One region of the Bradyrhizobium sp. CCBAU 45394 genome, then DNA from elsewhere that is predicted to be linked to it. Evidence: riboswitches for the same ligand, from Rfam matches in the RefSeq annotation. Region 1 holds a riboswitch; the other holds the start of a gene.
What was found. A riboswitch is a leader RNA that binds a small molecule or an ion and turns the genes downstream of it on or off. The one in region 1 is predicted to bind cobalamin.

Region 1 (5,235 bases):
CGTACACGCCTGGCCCGATCTGATTTGGATATTCGTAGTTCCTGAACGCGTCGAGTAGTTCCATTTTCGAGCGCGACGTCTCGATCGAGATGACATCCGCGTCCATTGCAGCGATCGCACCCATGATGTCGTTGAACTCCGAGTAGCACATATGCGTATGAATTTGCGTTTGATCGGCGACGCCAGATGAGCAGATGCGGAAGCAATCCACGGCCCAGTCGAGATAAGCCGTCCACTCCGATCGACGCAACGGCAATCCTTCGCGGAGTGCAGCTTCGTCGATCTGGATCATGGTCGCACCAGCGTTCTCGAGATCGCGGACTTCGTCTCGGATCGCGAGCGCAATCTGGCGGCAGATCTCGCTTCTGGGAATATCATCGCGAACAAAGGACCAGTTCAAGATCGTCACCGGTCCGGTCAACATCGCCTTCATCGGCTTCCTGGTTAGTGATTGCGCGTAGCGCCACCACTCCACGGTGATCGGCTTCGACCGCAAGACATCGCCAAACAGGATCGGTGGCCTGACGCAGCGCGAGCCGTAGGATTGCACCCATCCGTTCGTGGTAAATGCGAAGCCGGCGAGGTGCTCGCCGAAGTACTGCACCATGTCATTGCGCTCAAATTCGCCGTGCACGAGGACGTCAAGACCGATATCCTCCTGCCAACGTACGGCGCGCGCAGTCTCCTCCTTGAGGAACCGGTCGTATTGCTCGTCGCTCATCGCGCCTCGTGCATGCGCTGCACGGGCATTCCGGACCTCTGTGCTCTGCGGAAACGATCCGATCGTCGTGGTAGGGAAAGCCGGTAGTCCGAAACGATTGCTTTGGATCTCGACACGACGGGCAAATGGGCTGGCGCGCCGGCGCATGGTCTGGTCGATCGCTCTCATCCGGACAGCGACATTGGCATCACGGATTTTCGGGGAAGTCCGGCGGACAGTCGCGGCACATTCCGACTCGGCAAGAGCTAGCGCAGCATTCTGGTCGCCTGCGAGTGCCCGCGCCAGGGTTGCAAGCTCATGCATCTTCTGAACCGAGAAAGCAAGCCAACGCTTGACGTCGGAAGCGAGTCCGGTCTCGAGTTCAACATCGACCGGCACATGAAGCAGCGAACAGGATGGGGCGATCTGTACACGATCCTTGCCAAGCTTCGCAATCGCGGGTTCCAGCCGCTGGCGGAGCGACGACAAATTCGACCGCCATACATTCCGGCCGTCGATGACACCGAGAGACATGACAAGATCACTTCGGCCGCCAGCGATGATCTGATCCAATAACTCTGGCGCTCGAACCAGATCGAGGTGCAGTCCGGCAACTGGAAGGCTCAAGGCGGTGTCCAGATTGTCGCCTAGGTCGCCGAAATAGCTGGCAACCATGATCTTGATGGCCGGCCCCTCCTTCGCGAGCCGGTTATAAGCATGTAGCAAGGATTTTCGCGCCACCTCGCCCAGATCAAGAACCAGGCAGGGCTCGTCGAACTGAACCCACTTTGCCCCGCGTTTGGCCAATTCCTGCAGGACCTCGATATAGACCGGTATCAGATCGTCCAGTAGCGAGAGTGGCTGGAACGCAGGATCGGCACTCTTGCCGAGCTTTAGGAATGTGACCGGCCCGATCAGGACAGGGCGGGTCTGGAAGCCAAGGGCCTTAGCTTCCTCATACTCCTCGATCGGCTTGCGAGAGCACAGTCTGAAAGTCTGTCCCCCGTGAAACTCGGGGACCATGTAGTGGTAGTTGGTGTCGAACCACTTGGTCATCTCCTGCGCGGGTGCGCCAAATCCGCGCGGTCCGTGACCGCAACTCGCATCCTGGTCGTCGCATTGTGAACCGCGGGCCATGGCGAAGTACGTCTTGAGCGAAACGGACTCGGCTTTCGAGGCGTAGATGCCCGGGATGGCGCCAACCATGACACTTGTGTCGAGCACCTGGTCATACAGCGAGAAATCGTTCGATGGAATCACCGTGACGCCGATAGAATTCTGACGAGCCCAGTTCGCGGCACGCAGGCCAGCTGCGTCCTCGAGCAACTGCTGTTCGCTGCTTTTTCCGGCCCAATAGCTTTCGAGAGCGCGTTTGAGCTCGCGCCTTGGACCCATGCGTGGCGTTCCGAGCGTGGCAACCGGAAGGGAGAGAAGAGACATAGCGTTAACCCCATGTTGGGGGCAAAGGCCATGGCGGACGCAGGCAGGGGAAGTCGCGCGTGCGACGGCTGCTTAGCGCACCACCGGGACACCCCGCCCGCGGACGAATAGATGTCGGGGCAGGTCTCCTGGCTCGCGGGTCATCGCTGCTGTCCGGCCTTCCCGAAGCCGCGCAGGCTTCAGTGACATCGTTGGACAGCGGCTCGCCGCTCACAGTTGCGGGGGCAGCGCCGGCATTTTCACCGGCTTCCCTCTTAGCTCCGGATCAAATGCAAACCGGAGAACCTCGACGAGTTGGATTATCGGCAAGAGAACTCTTCCGTCAACCTCTCAGATTATATCTCAAGCTAACGCTGCGACATCTGCTACGGGAATGACGTGCATCTCTTTCGTTGACCACGATGTAGAAGCGCTCTCCAATCAGCGATGTCGGAATGACCATCGGAGCTGCGTGCGCGTGGGGCCGCACGCCAGATCGGTGGAAGGGGCAAATGCGGCTTGCGCGGTCGGGACTGCTGCCTCGAGCAGAACGCATTTGATGCGAGTCCCGGCTTCCCAGCGGTTCATCGAGCACGTCCGCCATCCAACCGCCTTCTCGACCAACAGGATCCGTATTGAATAGGCCTAAGACACCTGGCGAAAGTCAGCAACATACCGGCGAGCATGTTGATTTGCGGTGCGAGCCAGACTCCAAATGCTCGGCGTAAAGATCGGCTTGGCGTCGTTGGCCATCGAGTGCAAACCGCAGCTGACTGAGGCTGCTCTCGACTTCCGGAGCCGCCGCATATCGCGAAAGGAGCGCCAAACGCGCCGCGGCCCCGTGGCCACAAGCGCCCAAAGGCATGGCAGAGATCGAAAGCCCACATTCCTGCAACCGAACCAAACGGTTCAATGGCGGCAAACGTGCTCCGAATTCTCATCAGGAACTTGGCACCGAAGCGTTCCCCTGCGCCGTCGAATACCCGGTGCGGGACGAGGATGGGTAAGCCGCGATGGATAGGCTGAATGGAACGATCGAAACGTGTGCAAGTCGGAAAGTCGACAAAGAAGACACAAAACCGGTAAGAATTTCCGTCTGTTACCTGGCACGAAGAATGCAAGTCATCGGCATGCCCAGGCCCTCCTGCTGGGCATGTCCAGCACAGCAAATCCGGGCTGTCGCTGGCGACTGAAGTTAGCGGCGCGTGACATAGAGGGGAGCGCCTGCTCGCGCGGGACACCATCGGTCGCCCCGTCGCGTCGACGCTAACTTATTGCGCTCGCGCATAACAGGTTGAAGGTTGCCCGCTTTCAACGACGTGTCGATGAAAAACCAGTTAGGCCGACGGTTATGAAGAAAATGTCTGGAAGACGCGCGCTATGGTTTTATCTCGGTCGATCGCTGATCTGCCTGGTCGGGCTGGCTGCGACGAGCAACAGCGTTCGTGCCAACGACAACGCCCTTGTCGAAAGAGTCAAGTCAACGTGGCGAGCGCAAGACGGCGAGACGATAGAACAAATTATCTCCAACGTCTCGAAGGTGGCAAACTTCGTCCCTCGAACGTGGGGCGTTGCTGAAGGAGTTGACCGAAATGAATATGTTTTCGTCTCGTGGACCAGGCACCGGGCCAATAAATCAGACGAACAGTACGTTATCACCTGGAAGATCGCATTCGACGGGACGATTGAACTTGCGTCGACCTATGCCAAGCCGATGGAATTGGGCTGGCGTGCCCTGGCGCTCTCCTTGATCGCCAGTGAAGTCGCGGATGGCGAAAGGGACGCAAACCTTCGCTTTCTGCATGACCCGGCCAACTTCAACTTTGTGACCACCGCGCAAGGCCAGCTCGGCAATCTTCTGCGGCAGGGCCGCTGCACTATCGTTGAGCCTGTTGGAGTGGACTATCTGCCGAGGCCGAATGAAAAGCCGACCGAGAAAGGTGGTCTGTGGCGCGTTCTGATTTTGGTGAACTGTAATATCCCCGGGCCGCGTTTTTTTACTCACAACGGGGTCATCACTTTCGAGAAGAGCGAAGGACACGATTGGGAGCCGCAATCCTTCTTTGCCAAGCGTATCGCGGCGTTTCCTCCTGGCTCCTGGTTCAATCGCATAAAGCTAAAGGAATGGGAAGAGTTAGAGGGGCGCGAAGGGCCTCGGTAAATGGTCGCGCGGAGTAGGATCGCGCCGTAGCTCCTTGGGCGCCGAGCGCCTCAAACCAAATTGCAAAACATATGCGCTCTAAAGCCGCGGTGCTACGCCTTCGCAACAGTCGCGAGCCTTCGGCCCGTGATCGGAAAAGTCGGGAAGCACGATTGCGCTCGGCTCTTTCGGCGAGGAGTCGAGCTCAGCGCGCGTGCCAGCTTGCGAGAGCCGGTTGGCCCCCCCGCTCCCCACGCAGCGGGAGGGACACCAATCTGCGAGGGGACCAGCTCTCCATGCCATTCTTCACGGGACCGGCCTGGAGATGCCTCGGCCCAAGCCCGACCCGGCGTGTGCGCCGCGCATCGCGCGACTGACTGGCACCGCAGGAGCGTGAGCATAGCGACGCCGAGGCGGCACGCGGGACCGAGTGCTGCGATGAACTCGGTTAAGAGGGTACCCGGGAACCTGGCGGTGTTAGGGACGCCGGCATACTTCCCTGACCGCGCGTCATTTTCCGAGTGCCCCCGGCGAGGAGCCCTGGAGCCGTGCGCGAGGCATCGAGGACCGAACTGAGTCGGGTCTAGATTTCCTCGCGCGCATTCGTCTGCACGTTATAGATCCGGATTTGAAGGATGGGAAAGCCCTTCTTTTGTTCTGCTCCACCTGTCCTGGCGCCGTCGCTGGTTGCGAATTCGGTTAGCCGCGCAGTGTGCCCCCACGATGCCGATCGTTCTCCATTGAGCGACGACCAGCGGAAGATCGGCATGTTTACAGATATAGCTTATTAATTGTGCACAGCGCCTGGGAGAGACGGATATCAACACTGACCCGTCAGAAAAGCCGTTGCGAGCGAAGAAGACGAGGTGGTCTTGAACGAGCCTGCTGCGCATATCGGAGCTTCACGATGCGCTCTTCGAGTTGCTTTAGGATGGATTCCGGATCATCGCACTTTCACACTTACGCTCGCGAACAT
Region 2 (5,235 bases), on a different contig from region 1:
GACGAACACGCCATAGGCGTCAAATCCCTTCTCGCGCAGCGTCGCAATCAGCGCATCGACCGGACCGGTGTCCGCGGCGGTCAGGTACGACCGATAAAACGTCACCAGCGCGCGAGGCTTGCCCTCGCCGGCGGTCGGCACGGCGATGACACCGCGCGCGGGCTCGTAAAAGCCCATCTCGGGCACGGTCGTCTCGCCGACGACCGGACCGGCATAGAGTCCCGAGGCCAGCGCAAGTTGCGCAATCGCGGCCTGCGCTGCGACCGGACCGCCGGTGTCGCAGAGCACCTTGAGCCGGCGCAGCGTCGAGACAGGCAGCGTTGAGTATGCATCGAGCCGCGTGTCGTCGCGGCCGTCGGCCGGCAGCACGGCGAGCACGATACCGCGCGCCTGCGCGAGTTGCTGGAGAGCCGCGAGACCGTAGGGCCAATAGGACTCGCCGCCGATCAGGCGGACCAGAATGCCGCGTGCCTGGGCCAGCGTGCGCTCGATGTAGGTGTCGATCGAAAGCGGATGACGCAGTTCGGCGAGATTGGCGAGCCGCAGCGACGGCAGGCTGTCGCGGCCACGCCGCCAGCCGGCCGCGAACGCGGCAAGATCGGAATCCGAATACGAGAGCACCACGAGATCGGCCGGGTCCTGGCCGATGTCCCTTGGCGTCGCGGTCTCCTCGAGACCGCGGCTCTCGCGGAAGACGACGTGCATCAGATGCCAGATCCTGAAAGACCAAGTCCCGCTCTTATCGCGGCCTCGTCGATATCGCCGTGCTCGCCGATCACGACGAGCTTTGACTGCCGCGCGAGCGCGCCCCAGGGCTTGTCGAACTGGTGACGCACGCGCTCGCCGACGGCCTGGAGCAGCAGGCGCATCGGCTTGCCCGCGACCGCGATGTAACCCTTGGCACGCAGCACGTTCTGCTCGCGCGCCAGGCGCTGAACCGAGGCGACCAGCGCATCGACGTCGCCGACTTCCGGAAGATCGATCACGACGGACGCAAAATCGTCGTGCTCATGCTCCTCCTCGCCGTCGTGATGCGACGGGCGCGCGGCAAGATCATTCTCGGCGGCGGCACCGAGACCGAGGATGACGCGCGCATCGATCGCGCCGTCGGTAACGGCAAGCATCGGCACGCGGCGCGGCATCTCGGCGGTGATGGCAGCCTTGGCCGCTTCGAGTCCCGCCGGGCCGGCAAGATCGGCCTTGGTCAGCAGCACGATGTCGGCGCAGGCGATCTGGTCCTCGAACACTTCCGACAGCGGCGTCTCGTGATCGAGATTTTCGTCCGCCGCCCGCTGCGCTTCCACTGCGGCCGGGTCCGGCGCGAAACGGCCGGCGGCGACGGCCTCGGCATCGGCCAGCGCGATCACACCGTCAACGGTGATGCGCGAACGGATCTCCGGCCAGTCGAACGCCCTAAGCAAGGGCTTGGGCAGCGCCAGGCCCGAGGTCTCGATCAGGATGTGATCGGGCCTCACCGGCCGCGCCAGCAACAGCTCCATGGTCGGGATGAAATCGTCGGCAACGGTGCAGCAGATGCAGCCATTGGCGAGCTCGACGATGTTTTCCTCCGGGCAATTGGCATCGGCGCAGGACTTCAGAATCTGGCCGTCGACGCCCTCGCTGCCGAACTCGTTGACGAGCACCGCGAGCTTCTTGCCGTTGGGGTTGGCGAGCAAATGCTGGATCAGCGTCGTCTTGCCGGAGCCGAGAAAGCCGGTGACCACCGTGACCGGGACTTTTGCGAGCGAGTTCATTCGGCGGCCTCCGGCACGACGGCAATGGGGGGAATGCGCGCAAGCGACTGCTTGCGGAAGATCTCGGGACGGCTGCGCCAGGGCACAAGGCCGTCGGGCGCGGCCGCATAGGCGGCGGCGCCTGCGATCACGTCGCGCGCGTTGGCGTCCGACAGGCGGCCATAGACATAGGACCAGCGGCCGGGCGCACTGAGCGCCACCGAGCAGCCCTGGCTGCATGCCGACAGGCATTCGACCGGAACCACAGTGACACCATCGGGCACGCCGGCGTCGACAATCGCACCGTGAAGGCGCTTGCCCGGCGTGACTTCGCCCTCGCCAAGCGTCTCGCCGGCACGGCAGGTAATGCAGACGTGAAGTGTGACGCTCATCGCCTCTTCCAGAATAAACAGCGGGAGGCGAAGAGGCCCACGAACCGGTCTTGCGAGGGTCCGCTTCCCCGTCGCGGAACACCCCGTCCGCCGGTCCAAAATCGTCCGCGCTGGCAGGTCTCCCGGCTTGCGGAGCAGGGTTTTGCCCTTCGATCCCCGCCTTCCCGATCCCGTCAGGGATCAGTGGCCTCGGGCATCTCTCCGGTCACGGTCGCGGGGGCGGCTGCATTTTGGACCCAAATCTTGCCGATTCGGACCCTATCGCATTCCCTCTTCGCCTGTCATAGGACAGGAACCAACGCCGGGCCACCATTTGCCCCTGGCCGCCTCTTGTCAAGCCGAAGGACCCCGTCCGATGACGCCTGAACCGGATACCCAAACGGCCGAGGAAACCGATGCCCGCCACGCCGCGAAAATGGCGAAGAAGAAGGCCGCCCGCGACAAGATCATGGCGACCAAGAGCGGCGAGAAGGGCCTCATCATCGTCCATACCGGCGCCGGAAAGGGCAAGTCCTCCTCCGCCTTCGGCATGATCGTGCGCTGCGTCGCCCATGGCTTCCCCTGCGCGGTCGTGCAGTTCATCAAGGGCGCCTGGGATACAGGCGAGCGGCGCCTCCTCACCGGCCATTTCGGCGATCTCTGCCAGTTCCACGCGATGGGCGAAGGTTTCACCTGGGAGACGCAGGACCGCGCCCGCGACATCGCCGCTGCGCGCGCCGGCTGGGAGAAGGCCAAGGAGCTGATTCTCGATCCCAGCTTGCGCATGGTCGTGCTCGACGAGATCAACATCGCGCTGCGCTACGACTACCTCGATATCGCTGAGGTCGTCGAGTTCCTGACGACGCAAAAGCCTGCGATGACACATGTCGTGCTCACCGGGCGCAATGCCAAGGACGAGCTGATCGAGATCGCCGACCTCGTCACCGAGATGACGCTGGTCAAGCATCCGTTCCGCTCCGGCATCAAGGCGCAAGCCGGCGTCGAGTTCTGAAGACACACGCGATGGCGCGCGCATTGATGATCCAGGGGGCCGGCTCGGACGTGGGCAAGTCGCTCATCGTCGCCGGCCTTGCGCGCGCCTTCACGCGGCGTGGGCTGCGCGTGCTTCCCTTCAAGCCGCAGAACATGTCGAACAATGCCGCCGTGACCGTCGACGGCGGCGAGATCGGCCGCGCCCAAGCACTGCAAGCCCTCGCCGCCGGCGTCGAGCCGCACACCGACATGAACCCGGTGCTCCTGAAGCCCGAGACCGATGTCGGCGCGCAGGTCGTTGTCCACGGCAAACGCATCGCGACCGCGCGGGCGCGCGAATACGCGGCGATGAAACCGTCATTGATGGGCGCGGTGCTGGAGAGCTTTGAGCGGTTGAAGGCGCGCGCCGATCTCGTGCTGGTCGAAGGCGCCGGCAGCCCCGCCGAGGTCAATTTGCGCAAGGCCGACATCGCCAACATGGGTTTTGCGCGCAAGGCCGACGTGCCCGTCGTGCTGATCGGCGATATCGACCGTGGCGGCGTCATCGCCCAGCTCGTCGGCATCAAGACGGTGATCGACCCCGACGATGCCGCGATGATCCAGGGTTTTGTCATCAACAAATTTCGCGGCGATCCCACGCTGTTCGATGACGGCTACAAGCTGATCGAAGCAAAGACCGCCTGGCGCGGTTTTGGTGTGCTGCCCTGGTTTGCGCGCGCCGGCGAGCTGCCCGCCGAGGACGCGCTGGGCCTGAGTGATGCGCGAAAGCCGGGCCAATGCAAGATCGCTTGCCTTGCGCTGTCGCGGATCGCCAATTTCGACGATCTCGATCCGCTCAAGCTCGAGGCGGGCGTCGATCTCGTCATGGTGCGGCCGGGTGAAGCGATCCCCGGCGATGTGCGTCTCGTCATCATCCCCGGCTCCAAATCCACCCGCGGCGACCTCGCCTTCCTGCGCGCGCAGGGCTGGGACATTGATCTCCTGGCGCATTATCGCCGCGGCGGCCACGTGCTCGGCCTCTGCGGCGGCTATCAGATGCTCGGACGCAGCGTTGCCGACCCCGACGGGATCGAAGGCCCTGCCGGCGACACACCGGGCCTCGGGCTCTTGGATGTGCAAACGGTGATGAGCCCGCAGAAAACACTGACACGGGTCACGGCCGTGCATGCGGCAACCAACCAGCCGATCCAGGCTTACGAAATCCACAGCGGCCGCACCGACGGGCCCGATCGCGCCCGTCCGTTCGCCAAACTGAATGGCGAGCCTGAAGGCGCAATCTCCAGCGATGGCCGCGTACAGGGTAGCTATTTGCACGGCCTGTTCACGTCGGATGATTTCCGGAAAGCGTTTTTGACCAAGCTCGACATCCCGGCAGGCGACGAGCCCTATCACAGCAGGGTCGAGAGCGCGCTCGATGCGCTCGCCGATCACATCGAAAAGCATCTCGACGTCGAAGGCCTGCTTTCGCTAGCGCGCTAGGACCTCGGCGAGGCGCGTCCATTCGGGCTCGCTGCCCGGAAGTCCGAGCCGCAGCCATGTCGGCTTCTGCGCGAAGACGCGCGACCAGATCTGGCCGCGCGCGAGCTTCTCCTGCGCGGCCAGCGCATCCGGCGTCTCGTAGAGACGAAACAGCGGCGTGCCGCCAACGAACCGCCAGCCCTGCGCTCGCGCCATGTCGTCGAGACGGGCACAGTCGCGCACAAGCCGCGCTGACGTGGACTCCGCCCAGGCATCATCACGCAATGCGCGGCAGCCGATTGCGATCGCAGCCCCCGAGACCGGCCATGGCCCCGACATCGCCGCAATCCTGGCGATGTCCGCCGCGCTACCGAGTGCAAACCCAAGCCGCAGGCCGGCCAGACCATAAAACTTCCCGAAGGAGCGCAGGATCAGCAGCCCCGGATGATCCGCTTCCGGCGCAAGCGACAGCTGCGGAACGGCGTCGACAAAGCTCTCGTCGATGACGAGACGGCCGACGCGCGGCAGCAGTGCCAGCAAATCCTGCGGCGTATGGCACCGGCCATCGGGGTTGTTGGGGTTGACGACGATGGCGAGATCCGCGCCCACCAGTGCCTCGAGATCGCCGACCTCCAGGACATCCCAGCCCGCAGCCGACAGGACTCCGGCATATTCGTTAT

Region 2: it holds a riboswitch for cobalamin, as region 1 does, so the genes downstream of both, WN73_RS30690 (DUF1636 family protein) here and metE (5-methyltetrahydropteroyltriglutamate--homocysteine S-methyltransferase) in region 1, are expected to answer to the same signal.

The regions. Positions count from the first base shown of each region.
Region 1 is NZ_LBIX01000119.1:869-6,103, forward strand. It holds gene metE (5-methyltetrahydropteroyltriglutamate--homocysteine S-methyltransferase) at 1-2,140, opposite strand, end outside; cobalamin riboswitch at 2,242-2,444, opposite strand; gene WN73_RS12565 (nodulate formation efficiency C protein) at 3,414-4,280, shown strand.
Region 2 is NZ_LBIX01000172.1:236,779-242,013, reverse strand. It holds gene cobN (cobaltochelatase subunit CobN) at 1-705, opposite strand, end outside; gene cobW (cobalamin biosynthesis protein CobW) at 705-1,754, opposite strand; gene WN73_RS30690 (DUF1636 family protein) at 1,751-2,125, opposite strand; cobalamin riboswitch at 2,221-2,440, opposite strand; gene cobO (cob(I)yrinic acid a,c-diamide adenosyltransferase) at 2,481-3,116, shown strand; gene WN73_RS30680 (cobyric acid synthase) at 3,128-4,576, shown strand; gene cobD (threonine-phosphate decarboxylase CobD) at 4,565-5,235, opposite strand, start outside.